Wigglesworthia glossinidia endosymbiont of Glossina morsitans morsitans (Yale colony): one gene and its partner. The protein of the gene in region 2 binds, or shares a complex with, the protein of the main gene of each other region. Links are inferred from orthologs where the notes say so. Each region holds a gene or a part of one and is shown on either strand. Other genes may lie near its edges. The genes, in order: trxB and trxA.

Region 1 (12,519 bases), 220 kb from region 2 along the record:
AAAAACATTATAAATAATTAAATATATATACAATATCATATATATATAGAGTTTTTTTATCATATAAAAAATAGTAGACATGATGAAATTTTTATTTGTTAATTAAAACGTAGTATAATTTTTTTGAATTTATTTAATGTATAAATAAATTAATTTTTATTTTTTTATAAATTTTAATTAAAATTGTAATTATTTTTTAATAAAGCATAAAATGAATAAAATTAAACTGTATATCCATAAAAATATTGTGATTAAAATTATATAATATATATTTATTAACATTTTTTGAAAAATAATATTCAATGTGATTCCAATTATTCCTCCAAGAAAATTGTCGTTTGATAAAAAATTAAAATTTAAAGATAATAAACAACAAGATAATATAATAAATAAAAAACTATGTATTATAATACATGTAATATGTACAAAATTTATTTCGTATTTTTTTTTAAAAAAAAAATCTCCAAAAAATAGAATATAATACTAATGGGATAATATATGTTATTTTTCCAAAAAATAAAAAAAGAGTAGCAGATAATTGAGCACCAAATTTTCCACCAAAATTAACGACAGTATCTTGAAAAGATATTTTAAACCAATTAGAATCTATTTCTTGAAAACTTATAATAGTTAAAAATAAGTAAATTAATATTAATTTTATTAAAATATCAAAAAAATAAATTTTTTTTAACATAATTAAAGATTTAATTCGTTAATTAAAATGCAAAAATATAGTTTTAAAGAAAAATTTCATAAAAATTATATCTTTTTAAGATTGCTGATATGTTATTTATCTGTATTTTAAATAAAATAGAATTTTTTTATAGATTTATTTTTATTGATACTTAAATTTTATTTTAAAAATTAAAAGAATAATCTTGAGATTTTATTTTTTAGTTTTAAATAAAAAAATTTTTAAAAAAAAATTAATATATTATTAAAAATTAAATTTTAGATTTAAATAATAAACCTTGTTATTTAAATTTAAAAAAATTATTTTTAGATTTTTTAATAAAAAATAAATAATATTAAACTATTTTATATTTATACTAAATTCTAACATATTTTTAATTCAGTGTATAATATATAGAATTTAACATTTTATATTAAACATGTACAAAATTTTATAAACACAAACTACTATTAAAATTATAAAAATAAAAATCTGGAAATCAAAATGATTGTCAAATCTAAATTATTAATATTAGGTTCTGGACCAGCAGGTTATACAGCAGCTATATATGCAGCGAGAGCTAATTTAAATCCAATTTTAATTACAGGCTTACAACCTGGAGGGCAATTAACTACAACAGATCGAATTGAAAATTGGCCAGGAAGTCCAGATAAATTAACTGGATCCACGTTAATGGATCGAATGAACATACATGCAATTAAATTTGGTACTAAAATATATTTTGACCATATTTATCAAGTCGATTTTAAACGTCAACCTTTTACTTGTTACGGAAATAAACAATATAAATCTGATGCAATTATTATTGCTACCGGAGCATCTGCACGCTATCTAGGTATTCCTTCAGAAGAGTTATATAAAGGTAAAGGAGTATCTGCATGCGCAGTATGTGATGGATTTTTTTATAAAAATCATCCGGTATCTGTAGTAGGAGGTGGAAATACAGCAATAGAAGAAGCATTATATCTGTCTAATATTGCTTCTCAAGTACATTTAATTCATCGTAGAAGTGAATTTAGAGCAGAGAAAATATTAGTAAATCGTATGTTAAAAAAAAGTTATTCAGGAAAAATTATTTTGCATACTAATTATATAGTCAAAGAAATATTAGGAGATTCTCAAAAACTAAATGCTATTCTATTAGAATCTACAGATAAAAAAAAAGAAAAAAAAATAATAGTTTCTGCAATATTTATTGCAATTGGTCATTTACCTAATACAAGCATATTTTGCAATCAAATACCATTAAAAAATAATTATATTTGTATCAGACCAATAGATAATTTACTGTATCGAACAGCAACGGCGATATCAGGTATATTTTCTGCCGGTGATGTTTCGGATTATTTATATCGACAAGCTATTACTGCAGCAGGATTTGGTTGTATGGCCGCTTTAGACGTAGAACATTACCTTAACAATTTAATTAAAGAAAATGGATAATAAAATTTTAAAATTTATCTATAAATGTTATTTTTCAATCACATATATTTTTTACTTAAAACAAATAACTAATCAACGCTATTTAAATTTATTTTAAGAATAACAATTAAATATGTATTTATCTGATATTTCAATAAAATAATCAAGTAAAATAAAAAATATGGAGAATTTATGTTAGAAAATTTTAAAAAAAATTATTTTAAAAAAAAATATCAAGATTATCATAATATTTTTAATAAAAATAACATCACATGGATATTAAGTTTATATGGAACTGCAATAGGAGCAGGAGTTTTGTTTTTACCAATTAATATCGGTATTGGAGGAATATTATATTTATTAATTTTAATAATAATTGCTTTTCCAATAACATTTTTATCGCATAGAAATTTGGCACGTCTAGTATTATTAGGAAATAAAAAAGATTCGAGTATTTCTCAGGTGATAGACGAAAATTTTGGGGGCAAAGCATCTTTGTTATTTTCTATTTTATATTTTCTTTCTATTTATCCAATATTACTCATATATAGTACGGCAATTACTAACACGGTGAATTTTTTCATAACGCATCATATAAATGGTTACGAGATACCGCGTTTTATACTTGCTTCTTTTTTAATTTTTTTATTAATGTTTATTATTTTAATAGGAGAAAAGTTTATTGTTAAATTTATGAGCATTTTAGTATTTCCATTTATTCTATCTTTATTATTTTTATCTTTTTATTTAATACAATTTTGGAATTTTTCTATTTTTCATGAATTAAAAAATTTTTTTCATCAATATAATTTTAAAATTTATCATGCAATATGGAATCTTATTCCAATAATAATATTTTCTTTTAATCATTCTCCTATTATTTCATCTTTCGTAATTAATAAAAAAAAAGAATGTCAAATATACGCTAAAAAAATATGTCCTCGAATACTATTTTATAGTCATATTTTAATGACAACTACTGTAATATTTTTTGTATGTAGCTGCATATTTAGTATCACAACAGAAGAAATGATAGAAGCTAAAAATCAAAACGTATCAATTTTATCTTATTTTTCAATACGTTTTCAAAATTCTTTTTTAAAAGATTTTGGTCCTATATTAGCAACAATAGCTATTACTAAATCATTTCTTGGACATTACATAGGAGCGAAAGAAGGACTAAATAATGTATTTGTTTTGATTTTTAAAAAATACAACAATAAAAAAAATTTTTATATAAAAAATATCACAATAAATAGTATAGTTTTTATTAGTGCATGGTTTTCGGCAGTATTTAATCCCAGTATACTTGAAATTATCGAATATGTAAGCGGACCAATTATAGCAATAATTTTATTTTTAATTCCGACATATGCAATATATACTTTGCCCAGTATGCAACAATACCGATCTGAAAAATTAATTAATTTGTTCTTATGGGTTACAGGGAGTATTGCATTCTCGTCAATAATATATCAACTTATATTTAAAATTAAAAATTGGTTTTAAAGAAAAAAAGGATTTGGTTCAAATAGTCGTTCTATATCTTTAATGAATCTTTTTTCAGTTAAAAATATAATAAAATGATCGTTTTTTTGTATAGGATTATATTTTTGTTCGGAAACAATTTTTGAATTCCTGATAATTGCACCTATAATAGTTCCAGGAGGTAATTTAATGTCGCATATTTCTCTCCCAATAATTTGAGAAGTAGTTTCATCTCCTTTTACAACTGCTTCTAATACTTCTGCTACACCATTTCTGATAACAAAGTTATTTATTACATTTGTATTTCCTAAATATTTTAAAAAAGCAGAAATAGTTGCTTCTTGCGGAGAAATAGCAATGTCAATCATGCTGCCTTGTACTAAATCCACATATGCTTTTCTTTGTATTAATGCTAGTACTTTTTTTGCACCCATTTTCTTAGCTAACATTGCAGACATAATATTCGCTTCATCATCATCTGTAATCGAAATAAATACTTCTACTTGATCAATATGTTCTTGAATTAATAATTCTTCATTAGATGCATTTCCATAGAATACTATAGTATTCTTTAATTTTTTTGCTAATTCTGCTGCTCTTCTTTGATTTTTTTCAATTAGTTTAACCTGATAATTTTTTTCTAATTTATTAGCTAACATTGCTCCAATATTTCCACCGCCTACAATCATAATGCGTTTATATGGTTTTTCTATTTTTTGAAATTCATTAGTTATTAACTTCACATTTTCTACTGTAGTAATAAAAAAAATTTCATCGCCTATTTCTATATGAGTAGAACTTTGAGGATTAATAAACGTTTTATTTCTTAAAATAGCTGCAATACGTGTTCCGGAATTTATTACGCTTTCTGGAAGCAATAAAATAATATGTTCTACTAATTCAATTGAAGCATCTGAAATTTTTAAAGAAACTAAGCTAATTTTATCAATAGAAAATATAAAAAATTGTAATGCTCCAGGATGTTCAATAAGATTAAAAATATTTTTTGCTATTATCATTTCAGGAGAAATTAAATAGTCTATTGGTATAGAAGCAGGGTTAAACAATTTCAAAGATTCTTGAATATAATCCGTAGAACGAATACGTGCAATTCGGTTTGGTGTTCTAAATAAAATATAGGCTATTTGACATGCTAAAATATTAATTTCGTCGGAATAAGTAGCAGCTATTAATACGTCTGCATCTTCTGCTTGGGCATCTTTCAAAATTGTTGGATGCGATGCATGTCCTTGAATAGTTTTTAAATCATATTTTTCTTGTAATTGTCTTAGTTTATATTCATCTGTATCTATAATAGTAATATCGTTATGCTCGCTAGATAAATTTTCTGCTAACGTTCCTCCGACTTGACCTGCACCTAAAATTATAATTTTCATAGTAATATTTATAATCTAATTTTTACATTGTATAGTGTATTTGAATTCAATATATTTATTAATTATTTTATAGTAAAAAATTTCCTGGAATAAATAATTTTCTATATGTATGCCAAGATTCTTTTATAAAATTTTTTTTCCGCCCTGATAATTGTAAAATTTGCAAAATTAATATTCCTTGACTTGTACTTATATATACTCCATGAGAATTAATTTTCAATATTTCTCCCGGAGAATGAAAGAATATATTATTTTTATCAGTTTTTGCTTTCCATATTTTTACATATGTTTGCGATATCCAAAAGTAACTTATTGGCCAAGGATTAAAAGCACGAATATTTCTTTCTAATTGTATTGCTGGAATTTTCCAGTCAATTTTTGCTTCATTTTTATTGATTTTTTTCGCATATGTTGCTAGCAAATTATTTTGCGGATATAAATGAAAATTTCCGATAGATAATTTATATAAAACTTTGATGATTGCACATTTTCCAATTTTGTATAATTTGTTTAATAAAGTTTCTGTAGTATCAAAATTTGTAATATTACATTTGCATGTATATAGTATAGGTCCTGTATCTATACCTTCGTCCATTTTAATAAATGTAATACCTGTTTTTTTGTCACCAAATTGAATTGCTCTGTGCACAGGAGAAGATCCACGCCAACGTGGTAATAAAGATCCATGTAAATTAATGCATCCTAATTTAGGCAAAGATAAAATTTTTTTTGATAATACTATTTTATATGCAATTACTAAAATTATATCGCAGTTTATTAATTTTAAAACATCTATAATATTATCTAAATCTTTTGAAGAAAATGGTTGAAATATAGGGATATTGTAATTTTTTGCTATTTTTTTTATTGGACTTTCATGTATTTGTTGTCCCCTTCCAGAAGCACGATCTGGTTGCGTTAAAATGCCAGCGACAATATGTTGAGAATGTAGTAAAATATTTAAAAATTTACTAGAAAAATAGGATGTGCCAGCGAAAATAATTTTTAAAGATTTTGATATGTGCATATTTGAAGTAACATTATTTTAAATTTGTATAGTTATGAATTAAATAGTTATTATTTTTTTATAATTTTCGAATTGAATGATCGATAAGTAATTTTCCAATTAAATGATCCATTTCGTGTTGAATACAACTAGACAATAATCCTGTAGCTTTTAAAAAAAATTTTTTTCCGTAATAATTGAAAGCTTCTATTTTCACTGTGCTAGATCGAGATACATATACGCGCATATTAGGGATAGATAAACATCCTTCTTCAAAAATTTCACTTCCGTATTTATTTAAAAATTTTGGATTAATTAACACTATCTTTTCGTTCTTTTGTTTGGATGTATCAATTACGATAATTCTTTTATGAATATCAACTTGTGTTGCTGCTAAACCGATACCTTCTTGTAAATACATTGTTTCAAACATATTATCTATAAGTGTTTGTATTTTTTTATTTATTGAAGTTACCGAAGATGCAACATTTCTTAATCTTTTATCTGGATAATGTAGTATTGATAATATAGACATAATATATATAATTTAAAAAAATAAGAGCAAAATATTTTTCTTGTACTGTATTTGTAAATTTTAGAATTTTAAACATTTGAGTAATTTTAAACAAAGTTTTTTTATTTTTTTAATTTTTAATAAACTTTGTCTAAATAAAAAATCAAACTGAATAAAAATTTTTTCTTTTTCAAACAAGATTATAGCGCATTTTTTGTTAATGTTAAATATTAAAAAAAATAGTAGTTTTTAATTATATAATTATTTATTTCGAATAAAATTTTTAGAATATCATTTCCTATATATATTAGATATTTTATTATATATCTATGATATTAATATGTATAATTCTTTTATAAAATAAATAACAAAATTTTTATAATATTATGAATACTAATAACTTTGTAGAAATTATAAGCGCACTGCATCAGAAAAAAGTTATTGCATATCCGACAGAAGCAGTGTTTGGATTAGGCTGTGATCCAGATTCATTTTCTGCAGTCAAAAAATTGTTAATTTTAAAAAAAAGAAATAAAGAAAAAGGATTTATATTAGTTGCATCTAATTTTTTTCAGTTGAAAAAATATATTAACTACAATCTAATTAGTAAAAATATATTAAAAAAAATTTTTTTAACTTGGCCTGGATTTATAACATGGTTAATGCCTCCAAAAAATACTATTTCTCCATGGTTAATCGGGGAAAATAGCATGTTAGCAGTTCGGGTGAGTGCTTTTTTTCCGATTATAAAAATTTGTAATATGTTTGGAAAACCACTAATTTCTACTAGTGCAAACTTATCTGGAAAAATTCCAGCAAAAACTTCAAACGAAGTATATAAACAATTCGGGGAAAATATAAAAATTTTAGATTATCCTATTGGACTTTATCAAAATCCTTCTGAAATAAGAAATATATTTAATAATCGTGTTATTCGTAAAGGATAAAAAAATGTCATTAAATAATGTTTTTGCTCTATTTGGAAATCCTGTGGAACATAGTTGTTCCCCAGAAATACATCAGGAATTTCAAAAATTTACTGGACTTAAATATAAATATCGAAAACATTTAGTCAAAAAATATACTTTTGAAAAAAAAGTAAAAGATTTTTTTAATTCCGGAGGTTTAGGAGCAAACATTACTACACCTTTTAAAAAACGTAGTTTTTTTTTATGTGATCAAATTACAAAACGTGCTTTTATGTCAAAATCAATAAATACAATTAAAAAGCAACCTAATGGCTTGTTGTTAGGAGATGATACAGACGGTATTGGATTAATATATGATTTAAATAGATTAAACATAATAAAAAAAAATAGCAAATTGTTGTTGATCGGTTCAGGAAATGCAGCTGCTAGTTCGGTAAATTATTTGTTAAATTTTGGTTGTAATCTTACAATGACAAATCGTACAATTTCCAAAGCATTTAAAATTGCTCAATTATATCAATCTTATAAACATCAGATAAAAGTATTACCCATGAAAGATATAACAAAAGAAAATTATAATCTAATTATTAATGCAACTTCTTGCGGAATATATAATCAAGCACCTAATATTAATTATGACATAATTAATGAAAATGTTTTTTGTTATGATATGTTTTATAAAAAAAATAAAAAGACACAATTTCTTGTACATTGTAAAGAAAAAGGTGCTAAAAATTGTTTTGATGGGTTTGGTATGTTAATTGCACAAGCGGCCCATACATTTTTATTATGGCACGGAATGTTTCCCTATATAGATAAAATTTATGAAAGATTTATGAAAAAAATTACAGTTAATTGATATATCATGTTTTTGATTATCTATATAAAACATTGATTTTATTAAAATTTGGAGAAATATTTCGTTAATCAAATTTATATATTATAATATTAATAAATAATAAATATCATTTTTAAAAAAATGTTAGCCATTTTTCGCATGTTAGTATTATTAATAATTTGTATTTTAATTTGCATAATAGGATCAATTTATTGTGCACTATATAAACCATGCAATTCATGTCATGCATATAAATTTGGTAGAATTTTTGGACATCTTTATTGTATATTTGGAATTAAAGTTATTATACGTTATCCAAAAAATATAAATTTTCCAAAAAATTGCGTATATATAGCTAATCATCAAAATAATTTTGATATGATAACAGTATCTCGAGTAATAAAAAAAAATACTATTACGATAGGAAAAAAAAGTTTAATATGGATTCCTTTTTTTGGTATTTTATATTGGATATCAGGTAATTTATTGATAGATAGAAAAAATAAAATTAGTTCTTTAAAATCATTAAAAAAAGTTACTTCTATTTTAAAAGATCAAAAAACATCAATTTGGATGTTTCCAGAAGGCACTCGAAGTAGAGGAAAAGGATTATTACCATTTAAATCAGGAGCATTCCATATCGCGTTACATGCTCAAGTTCCTATTGTTCCAATTTGCGTTTCAGATACATCTCAAATAAAAATAAACAAGTATAATAACGGCATAGTAATAATTGAAGTTTTATCTCCAATTAATATAAAAAAATATCGCATTAATCAGGCAAGACAGTTGTCTCAAGATTGTTATGATTTAGTTCAAAAAAAAATCAGCATTCTTAATGAAGAAATATTAAAATTTAATCATTTTAAATAAATTTATGTAAGAATTGTTTAACAAAAAATATTTTCTATAATTTTCTGATACGTTGTGTGATAGAATATCAGTTTAAATTTAAATTAATTAAAAATAAATTTTCATTTTTAAATGAACATGTCTATATCATCTAAATATATTAATCACAGATCATCTTATTCAAGTTACAATGTCAGAATGCCTCCACATTCTTTAGAAGCAGAGCAATCTATTATAGGTAGTCTAATGTTAAATAATGATTACTGGGATGAAATATCAGATAAAATTAATTGTAATGATTTTTTTAATAAATCACATCAATTAATTTTTCAAGAAATGCATGAATTATGCGATATCGGAAAACCAATTGATTTAATTACTGTTTCAGAATCTCTTGAACAAAAAGGTAAACTTAAATTAGTTGGAGGATTTGCATATTTAGCAGAACTGTCAAAAAATATTCCTAGTACTACAAATATCTTTATTTATTCAGAAATTGTTCGCGAACGAGCCATAATTAGACAAATTATACATGTCGCACAAGAAATTTTTGACGCAGGCTACAATCCTAAAGGACGTAGTAGCTCAGATTTATTAGATTTAGCAGAATCACGCGTATTTCAAATAGCAGAAAATCAAAATAGAAAAAATGAAGGACCTAAAAACATTGAATCAGTTTTAACTAATACAGTAGAAAAAATAGAAAAATTATATCAAGAACCAAAAAACGAAATTATTGGAATTTCTAGTGGATATCAAGATTTAGATAAAAAAACTTCTGGATTACAAAAGTCAGATTTAATTATTATTGCGGCACGACCTTCAATGGGAAAAACAACTTTTGCTATTAATTTATGCGAATATGCTGCAATAAACGAAAGTAAACCAGTTTTAATTTTTAGTTTAGAAATGTCAGGCGAACAAATTATGATGCGTATACTGTCATCTTTATCAAGAGTAGATCAAAGTCGATTGAGAACCGGTAAATTAACAAAAGAAGATTGGGAACGTATATCAAATACCGTAGAAACATTATTAAAAAAGAAAAATATCTATATTGATGATTCTTCTAAACTAACAATAACAGAAATTCGATCCAGGTCAAGACGAATTTTTCGTGAACATTCAGGATTAAGTTTGATTATGATTGACTACTTGCAACTTATGCACGCTCCTACAATATTTAATAATAGAACATTGGAAATTGCAGAAATCTCAAGATCTTTAAAAGCGCTAGCAAAAGAACTTCAAGTTCCCGTGATTGCATTGTCACAACTTAATCGAAGTTTAGAACAACGATCTGATAAAAGACCAATTAATTCAGATTTAAGAGAATCCGGATCGATTGAACAAGATGCAGACGTAATTATGTTTATTTATCGAGATGAAGTATATAATGAAAATAATGAAACAAAAGGAGTAGCAGAAATTATTTTAGGTAAACAACGTAATGGTCCGATAGGCACAATTCGTTTAACTTTTAATGGGAAATGGTCTAGATTTGATAACTATTCACATAATTATTACGAATAATAATATTTAGATAATATCTATTATTTAAATTATAAAAAATAAATATTAATTCTTCGGAGAACTAATGACTAGTAGAGGTATAAACAAAGTAATTTTAATTGGATATTTAGGGCAAAATCCAGATATACGTTATATACCCAACGGCAATGCTGTTGCGAACATAACACTTGCTACATCTGAAAATTGGCGCGATAAAAATACTGGAGAAATTAAAGAAAAAACTGAATGGCATAGAATAGTTTTATTTGGTAAATTAGCTGAGATAGCAGGAGAATATTTACGAAAAGGTTCTCAAGTATATATCGAAGGAAGTTTACAAACGAGAAAATGGCAAGATCAAAACGGTCAAGATAAATATATTACAGAGATTGTTGTAGGAATTAATGGTTCTATGCAAATGCTTGGAACAAAACAAATATCTGAAACAGATGTCACTTCTAACAAAGTATCGTGGCATGATCAAAAAAATAAATCCAATATAAATCGAAAAGAAGATAAATTAGACCATGATGATGAAAAAAAATTAAATAAAAAAAATATGAATATTAGTTTTGACGATGATATTCCATTTTAAACTTTATTAAAAATTTTTGTCGAATTTTAAAATTTTTTTTATTACAGTTAATTTTTGTAAACAGGAAATTTTTTACATAGCCGTATTACTTGACCTTTAATTTTATTTTTTATATTTTGATTATCAACGTCATCTAATATATCACACATCCATTCTGCTAAAATTTTAACATGATTTTCATTTAAACCGCGACGCGTTACAGCTGGTGTACCAATTCGAATGCCCGAGGTTATAGAAGGTCCTAAAGGATCATTTGGTATAGAATTTTTATTAACAGTAATGTTGGATTGTTCTAAAATTTTTTCTGCCGATTTTCCTGTGATATTACGATTTAATAAATCTACTATAAATAAATGATTTTTAGTACCTCCCGAAATTATTTTAAATTTACGCGATAAAAACACTTTTACCATGGCTTTAGAATTTTTTACAATTTGTTTTTGATATTTTTTGAAATTTGGAGACATAGCTTCTTTAAATGCTAGCGCTTTTGCTGCAATAATATGCATTAAAGGCCCACCTTGTGATCCGGGAAAAACTGCAGAATCTAATTTTTTATACAGTTGAGTATCACCTTCTTTAGATAAAATTAATCCTCCTCTAGGACCTGCTAGAGTTTTATGTGTTGTAGACGTCACTACATGTGCATATGGAATAGCATCGGGATATATCCCAGCAATAATTAATCCAGAAACGTGTGCAATATCAGCAAATAAATATGCTCCAATTTGATCTGATATTTTTCGCATTTTTTTCCAATCAACAAATCCTGAATATGAAGAAAATCCTCCTACGATCATTTTAGGATTATGTAATTTTGATAGATCAGATAATTTTTGATAATCAATTTTTCCTAAATTATTCACTCCGTATGACACAAAATTATATATTTTTCCAGAAAAATTTGCAGAAGATCCGTGCGTTAAATGTCCTCCATGTTTTAAATCCATGCCCAAAACTGTATCGCCTGGCTTTAACAAAGCGGAATAAACAGCAAAATTAGCTTGAGATCCTGAATGTGGTTGAACATTTGCATAATCTGCGCCAAATAATGATTTAGCCCTTTTAATTGCTAAATTTTCAATTTTATCTATATAAGAACAACCTCCATAATACCTGTTTTTTGGATAACCTTCTGCATATTTATTAGTTAATAGTGATCCTTGAAGATCCATCACATATTTACTAACATAATTTTCAGATGCAATAAGTTCGATATGTTCTTCTTGTCTTTTATTTTCTTGATGAATGTATTTCCATAATTCAAAATCA
Region 2 (8,166 bases):
TAGAATCCACATTTTCTGTAGTTCTTCAGTGCTAGTTAGTAATTCTTCTTTTCTTGTCCCGGATCTGTTGTAATCAATAGCAGGAAATACACGTTTTTCAGCTATTTTTCTTGATAAATGTAGTTCCATGTTACCGGTTCCTTTAAATTCTTCATATATAACTTCATCCATTTTGGATCCAGTATCAATTAATGCTGTGGCAATAATTGTTAAGCTACCGCCTTCTTCCATATTTCTAGCAGCTCCAAAAAATCTTTTTGGACGATGTAATGCATTAGCATCTACTCCCCCGGTCAATACTTTTCCGGATGCAGGTACTACCGTGTTATATGCACGCGCTAATCTTGTAATTGAATCTAGCAAAATAATGACATCTTTTTTATGTTCTACTAATCTTTTTGCTTTCTCAATAACCATTTCAGATACTTGTACGTGACGCGATGCTGGTTCGTCAAAAGTTGATGCAATAACTTCTCCCTTAACTAATCTTTGCATTTCAGTAACTTCTTCGGGACGCTCATCAATTAATAAAACTATTAAAACGCACTCCGGGTAATTATATGAAATACTTTGTGCAATATTTTGTAGCAAGATTGTTTTTCCTGCTTTAGGAGGAGCTACTATCAATCCACGTTGACCTCTGCCAATTGGTGCCGCTAAATCTAGCACTCGTGTAGTAAGATCTTCTGTAGATCCATTGCCTCGCTCCATTTTCAAACGAGAGTTTGCATGTAGAGGTGTTAAGTTTTCAAATAAAATTTTATTACGAGAATTTTCTGGTTTATCGTGATTAACTTCGTCTACTTTCAGTAGTGCAAAATATCGTTCTCCTTCTTTTGGAGGTCTAATTTTTCCAGAAATTGTGTCTCCTGTACGCAAATTAAACCGCCTAATTTGACTAGGAGAAACATAAATATCATCTGGACCGGCAAGATATGAGCTATCACTTGATCGTAAAAATCCAAAGCCATCTTGTAATATTTCTAATACGCCATCGCCAAAAATATCTTCTCCACTTTTAGCGTGTTGTTTTAAGGTAGCAAAAATAATATCTTGTTTACGCATGCGAGCAAGGTTTTCTAATCCCATATTTTCGCCGAGAGTAACTAAGTCTGAAACCGGCTTATTTTTTAGTTCGGTAAGATTCATAATCATGAAATGATGGTGACGGGTATTGATTTATAATCATATTTTAAATCACTTGATATAAAGTTTTTATTCTAATTTTAGAAAAAATTAAAATTTTTTATACTATACTATTTTTACATGAACTTACGTACTGATAAATTTAAACATAATATTAATTATATTTTCAGTATTTTTTTTTAATTTAAGTTTATATAAAAAATTTAAATAAAAAAAATATTTTTACTTTGTTTTTATTTTATATATTTAAATCAATAAACTACAATTTTTTTAAATAGCTATCAATAAAAAATTCTAATTCTTTTTGCGAAGATACTCCAATTTTAGTTCCTAATAAATTTTGATTAAAAAACAATAGTAAAGTGGGTATGCTTCGAATTAGATATTTTTCTTGAATAATTGCATTTTTCTCTATATTTATTTTGACTAATTTTAATTTTTTAACATACTTCTTTGATATATCTTGTAAAATAGGAATCATAGATTTACATGGAGAACACCATTCTGCCCAAAAATCAACTAAAACAGGACTTTTAGATTGTAATACTACTATATTAAAATCATTGTCATTAATTTCTTGAATATTATCTTGATAATCCATCTTAAATCCATTTTTAATAATATTATGATATTATATCATGTATTGATATAGTTAAAATAAAATTTTTATATTATTGAAAACTTTGTTTCATAATAATGTATCTAAATTAGATTTTTCTAAATTTTTATTTAACTTTATAAAAAATTAAAAATCTTATTAATTTTTTTAAAATTTATATCGATGTTTCTTATTTATATATTATGATATAATTAGTTGTATACGATAAATAATTCTAGTTTGCTAAATATAATTAATAGATCAAAAATATTTTAAAAATTAAAATTTATTAAATTTTAAACGAATTTAAGAAAAATTCAACTTTATTTTAATCTACAAATATTTTAAAATTTTTTTATAAGTATTTAAATTTTAAAAATGATATATTCTAATATATATCTAATATTATTATTTACAATTTCGTATGAAAATTCCATGCATAACTGATTTTTATTTAAAAAATAAATCAATATTAATACGTACTGATTTTAATGTTCCAATTCAAAACAACAAGGTTATTTGTGATATACGAATTCAAAAATCTATTGCGACAATAGATTTTGCTTTAAAAAGTCATGCCAAATCTGTAATTGTTGTATCACATCTTGGAAGACCTAAAGACGAAAAATATAATAAAAAATATTCTTTACAACCAATCGTTAAAATATTACAAAAATATATTCATTATCCGGTAAGATTAGTTAGAAACTACTTGAATGGTTTTGAATCACGAAGAGATGAACTTTTAGTATTAGAAAATGTACGCTTTAATAAAGGCGAAAAAAATAACGACATAATATTGTCAAAAAAATACGCTAACTTATGTGATATATTTGTTATGGATGCATTTGGAGCTTCACATCGACTAGAATCATCTACATATGGCATAATTAAATTTGCACCTCAAAGTTGTATTGGGATACTTTTTAAAAAAGAAATAAAATATCTCAAAAAAGTTTTAAGAAATTCAGAACGTCCAGTTGTCACAGTTCTCGGAGGATCTAAAATCGCAACTAAATTTAATGTAATTAAAAAATTATCGAAGATTTCCGATAAAATTATAATTGGAGGCGGAATTGCTAATACGTTTTTATTATCACAAGGATATAGCATTGGAAAATCTTTAAAAGAACTAAATTATATTAAAAAAGCAGAATTTCTTTTAAAAATTCAAGATAATCTTGTATTGCCAAAAGATGTAAAAATTATTAAAAATAATCAATTTTATAATTTAATTGAAAAACCTATCTCAAAAATAGATAATGAAGATTATATAGTAGATATAGGAAAGCGTTCTTGTAAAGAATTTATTAAAATATTAAATACAGCAAAAACAATTTTTTGGAATGGATCTTTAGGATGTTTTGAATTTAATCACCAATGTTCAGGAACTAAAAAAATAGCACAAAATATTGTAAAAAAAAATGTTTTATCTATTATTGGAGGAGGAGAAACAATATTAGCAGCTCATAAATTTGGTATTTTAAATTTATTTTCATATGTATCTACTGGAGGAGGAGCATTATTAAAATTTATTGAAACTCAAACTTTACCAAGCTTATTAGCACTGGAAAATTTGCATATTACATAATATACAATTTCATATACATCTTTTATTTAACTAATTTTATTTAAAGAGCTTAAATTTTTATGCCAAATATTTTAAAATTAATTGGATCCGGAGTAATATTCGGAGATAAAATAAAACAACTATTCACTATTGCAAAAACACAAGGTTTTGCTATACCTGCAATAAACTGTATCGGGACAGATTCAATTAATGCATCCTTAGAAGTTGCTTCTAAATTACGTTCTCCCGTGATTATTCAATTTTCTTATAGTGGAGCATCTTTTATTGCAGGAAAACAAATGAATTCTAAACAAGGATCAATATTAGGCGCAATATCAGGAGCATTGCATGTACATAATATTGCAAAACATTATAATATTCCAGTAATATTGCATACAGATCATTGTTCTAAAGCAATGTTACCGTGGATAGATTCTCTAATAATAGCAGGAGAAAAAAATTTTAAAAATACCGGAAAACCTTTATTTTCATCACATATGATCGATTTATCTTTGGAACCTTTAAAAGAAAATATTAAAATTAGCAGTCAATATTTAAAAAAAATGCGTGAATTAAATATGATGCTTGAAATTGAATTAGGATGTACAGGAGGAGAAGAAGATGGAATAAACAATCAAAATTTACATCATTCCAAGTTATATACTAAACCCGAAGATGTAAAATACGCGTATGAAAATTTAAAAAAAATTGGATCTAATTTTATTATTGCTGCATCTTTTGGCAATTGTCACGGAGTATATCGTTTTGGAAATATTAAATTAAAACCAAAGATTTTAAAATTATCTCAACAATATGTTTCTAAAAAATTTGGTTTAAATAAATATCCGTTGAATTTTGTATTTCATGGTGGATCAGGATCAAGTATTGCAGATATTCAACTTGCAATTAAATATGGAGTAGTAAAAATAAATATCGATACAGATACTCAATGGGCTACTTGGAAAGGAATATTAAACTTTTACAAAAAAAATAAAAATTATTTACAATCCCAACTCGGTAATCCAGAAGGGAAAGATTGTCCAAACAAAAAATTTTATGATCCTAGAAATTGGCTAAGATGTGCACAAATTTCTATGATTAAAAAATTAGAAAAAATATTTTATCAACTCAACGTAGTAAATGTATTATAAATAATAAATATTTTAAAATTAAAATAAACTTTAAAAGTTTTCATGAAAATGAACTTATTATTAAGCAATGATGACGGAATTTATTCGCCTGGATTGCAAAAATTAGCGAAAAAACTAAAAAGTTCTTTTAATCTGCAAGTAATTGCTCCAAATTACGATCGTAGCGGATCTTCACATGCTCTAACTATTAATCAACCATTACGTATTCATCGTTTTTCTAATGGAGATATTACTGTAATTTCAGGTACTCCAGCAGACTGTGTATACTTAGGCGTTAATTTTTTTATGCAACCTAAACCGGATTTTGTTATTTCTGGAATTAACTTAGGATCAAATTTAGGCGATGATGTTTTTTACTCTGGTACTATCGCAGCTGCTTTTGAAGGCAGAGATCTAAAGTATTCTTCTTTTGCAATATCTTTAACTGGTAAGCGCTATCTATGTACTGCCATTAAAATAACATGTAAATTATTAAATGCTATTGCTAAAAATCCACTTAAAAAAAAATATATATTAAATATTAATATACCAGACCTTCCTTTAAAAAAAATTAAAGGTTTTAAAGTTACTAAACTTGGTCGACATTATACAAAACATAAAATAATACAAAAAAAAGATCCGAAAAATAATAAAATTTTTTGGATAGGTGCAAATTTAAAGAACTATGAAGATCGTTCTGATACTGATTTTTACGCTATTAAGCATGGTTACATTTCGGTAACCCCATTATCTTTAAATTTAACGTATCATGAAGCAATAGATCCAATTTTTAAATGGTTTGAAATGTATACATAAGAAAATAAATATTTGTACAATATAATTTTTTTTAAAATAAAAGTAATTTTAATATAAATTTTTACAAAAATTTGTAAATTAATACTTTTTTTAAATTTCCAAATTTTTATATTTTAAATCGTAAAAGATATAATGATTATGAGTTATAAATTTCTATTAATTGTATTATTACATATTAATTTTTATATTAAACCAGTATTTAGTTCTTATTATGATTTAATAAAAAATACATGTTTTAAATATGATTTTTTTAATTTAAACAATACTAATGAAAAAACAAGTGATAAAAAGTCAATATATACAAAAAAAAATTTTTTCTTGATTTTGAAGTAAAAATTCAAAATTATTTTTCTCACTTAACAATTCATAAAAAAGATTTTTTTCATTTTAAAGTTCATTCCGATCGTGTATATACATTAAAAAACTTAATGAACGAATTTATCGTACAAAAAAAATTAAAAACTCAAAAAAAAACAAGAAAAAATATCAGAAAAAAAAATGATATTATATATAAATCAAAGTTTTGGATTTGGCCTTCTAAAGGGAAAATAACGATCCATTCTTCACGTAAAAAATTAGAAATATTCGGAAAATATAATCAGCCCATTTTAGCTGCTCACGAAGGCCAAGTAGTATACGTTGGAAATAATATTAAAGGTTATGGAAACTTAATTATTTTAAAACACAAAAATAATTATTTAAGTATATATGCACATAATAATACTATACTAGTAAGTAAAAAACAAAAAATAAAATCTGGTCAAAAAATAGCTACCATGGGAAAATCTAATTCAAATGAAACAAAATTGTATTTCGAAATACGATATCGAGGTAAAAGTATTGATCCCATGTCTATATTAACAAAAAAATAAGTAAAAATTACAATATTTTTTTAAATTATATAAAAGTAAAATACTTCTACTAATTTACATGCAATAATATTTACTTTTAATAAAAATTATGTAATATGCAATAAACTAATAAATTTTAATATAATTTAATTAATTCATATAATATTAAACAATATAACCGAACTTTATTACTTATTTCATAAAATATGAATATTTTAATAGATGAAAATCTTTCTTTTTTTTTAAGTTGGTTTAAACAGTTAGGTATTATTCAATTAATGCATGGACGCAAAATAATCAAATCAAAATTAAAAGATATTGATATCTTAATTATCAAATCTACGACAACTATTAATAAACAATTATTAAACAATACTAAAATCAAATTTATTGGTAGTGTTACTTCTGGAATTGATCATGTTGATCTTATGTGGTTGAAAAAAAAACAAATACATTTTCATTTTTCTCCTGGATGCAATTCTATTGCGGTAGCAGAATATGTGCTATCATGTTTACTACATTTGTCTATACGCGATAAATTTTTGTTAATTAAAAAAACAGTAGGAATTATCGGAGTAGGTAACATTGGAAAATGTTTAAGTAAAAAATTAAATGCTCTTGGAATTAAAACATTATTATATGATCCATTTGTAAAAAAAATTTTTGATTACAATACTTGGACTCCTCTAGACACACTTATACAAAATGCAGATATCTTAACATTACATGTTCCTTTAACTACACACGGACTATATCCTACAAAACATTTAATTAATGAGAAAATTTTATTAAAATTACCAGATAATTGTATACTAATTAATACTTCTCGCGGTGCTGTTGTAGATAATTTAGCATTGCTCAATATTATGCGTTTGGGCAAACCAATTAAAGTTGTATTAGACGTTTGGGAAAATGAACCAAAAATTTGCTTGGACTTGTTGTCTCGTGTTGATATAGGTACTCCACATATTGCAGGACATAGTATTGAAGGAAAAATTAGAGGAGTAATTACAATATTTAATAAATTATGTAAATTTTTAGGAAAAAAAATACAATTAAAATCATTAAATTCAATTTTAGATTTTTTTTATAAATCCGATATAAATCGTATATCTTTATCAGGAAAATGTAGTCAATCAAAAATTTATTTATTAACTCTTTTAACTAATAATATTTTATACGATGATAATCAATTGAAAAACTATATTCATAAAAAAAATAACTTTGATAATTTACGATCTTCTTATCGAAATCGTCGAGAATGGTCATCTATAAATGTAAAAGTGGATAACGCATATTTTTCACAAATTTTAAAAAAAATAGGATTTAATGCTATATATAACAAAAAATAAATAATAAATATTTTAAATTTCAACAATTTTTTACATAAAAATAAAACATTATTTAAAAAATTTATATTTTTATAAAAAATCAAAATTAAATATTTAAAATTATGCAAAAATTTGCTGCTTGTGTGCAGTATAACGGAAACAAATATTGTGGATGGCAAATACAAAAAAAATCTGCCTCTATTCAAATAGAAATCGAAAATGCTTTAACCAAATTTTCTGGATCTAAAATTACAACATATTGTTCTGGAAGAACAGATGCTAAAGTTCACGCTATTTGTCAAATAATACATTTTTCTACGCATATAATACGTTCTAATCGTCAATGGATGCTAGGAGTCAACACATATTTACCATATGATATTGCAGTTATATGGATAATTCCAGTTAAAAAAAATTTTCATGCACGATATAGTGCAACTTCTAGAAGATACGTATATGTAATATACAATCATATTGTACGTCCTGGTATCTTTCAAGAATACTGCGCTACAGTATTTTTTTCTTTAAATGTAAAAAAAATGCAAAAATCGGCAAACAAACTAATAGGAAAACACGATTTCACTTCTTTTAGAAGTAAAAACTGTCAATCAAAGACCGCTTATCGTATTATACATAATATTAAAATTTTTAAATATGGAAAATATATTTATATTGATATTTGTGCTAATTCATTTGTACATCATATGGTAAGAAATATAGTAGG

What was found.
Region 1: the proteins of trxA (region 2) and trxB are in contact, whole or in part, in a crystal structure (PDB 1F6M), measured with the Escherichia coli proteins. The link is inferred for Wigglesworthia glossinidia endosymbiont of Glossina morsitans morsitans (Yale colony) from one-to-one orthologs.

The regions. Positions count from the first base shown.
Region 1 is NC_016893.1:253,726-266,244, reverse strand. The notes cover bases 332-3,157. They hold trxB (thioredoxin-disulfide reductase), read left to right. Parts: upstream 332-1,177; coding sequence 1,178-2,137; downstream 2,138-3,157. Other genes in these bases: WIGMOR_RS01330 (amino acid permease), read left to right, coding at 2,309-3,157; WIGMOR_RS01340 (DNA translocase FtsK 4TM domain-containing protein), read right to left, coding at 449-694. In the rest of the region: outer membrane lipoprotein chaperone LolA, read right to left, coding at 1-63; more of WIGMOR_RS01330, read left to right, coding at 3,158-3,625; Trk system potassium transporter TrkA, read right to left, coding at 3,622-5,001; fmt (methionyl-tRNA formyltransferase), read right to left, coding at 5,069-6,028; def (peptide deformylase), read right to left, coding at 6,087-6,542; WIGMOR_RS01310 (Sua5/YciO/YrdC/YwlC family protein), read left to right, coding at 6,908-7,468; aroE (shikimate dehydrogenase), read left to right, coding at 7,473-8,309; WIGMOR_RS01300 (1-acylglycerol-3-phosphate O-acyltransferase), read left to right, coding at 8,430-9,161; dnaB (replicative DNA helicase), read left to right, coding at 9,279-10,673; ssb (single-stranded DNA-binding protein), read left to right, coding at 10,738-11,247; glyA (serine hydroxymethyltransferase), read right to left, coding at 11,295-12,519.
Region 2 is NC_016893.1:474,741-482,906, reverse strand. Bases 77-3,065 are described here. They hold trxA (thioredoxin), read right to left. Parts: upstream 1,748-3,065; coding sequence 1,406-1,747; downstream 77-1,405. Other genes in these bases: WIGMOR_RS02355 (phosphoglycerate kinase), read left to right, coding at 2,169-3,065; rho (transcription termination factor Rho), read right to left, coding at 77-1,149. Also shown: more of rho, read right to left, coding at 1-76; more of WIGMOR_RS02355, read left to right, coding at 3,066-3,335; fbaA (class II fructose-bisphosphate aldolase), read left to right, coding at 3,395-4,465; 5'/3'-nucleotidase SurE, read left to right, coding at 4,514-5,260; WIGMOR_RS02340 (peptidoglycan DD-metalloendopeptidase family protein), read left to right, coding at 5,689-6,132; WIGMOR_RS02335 (4-phosphoerythronate dehydrogenase), read left to right, coding at 6,318-7,463; tRNA pseudouridine(38-40) synthase TruA, read left to right, coding at 7,565-8,166. UniProt on the Escherichia coli protein: Participates in various redox reactions through the reversible oxidation of its active center dithiol to a disulfide and catalyzes dithiol-disulfide exchange reactions.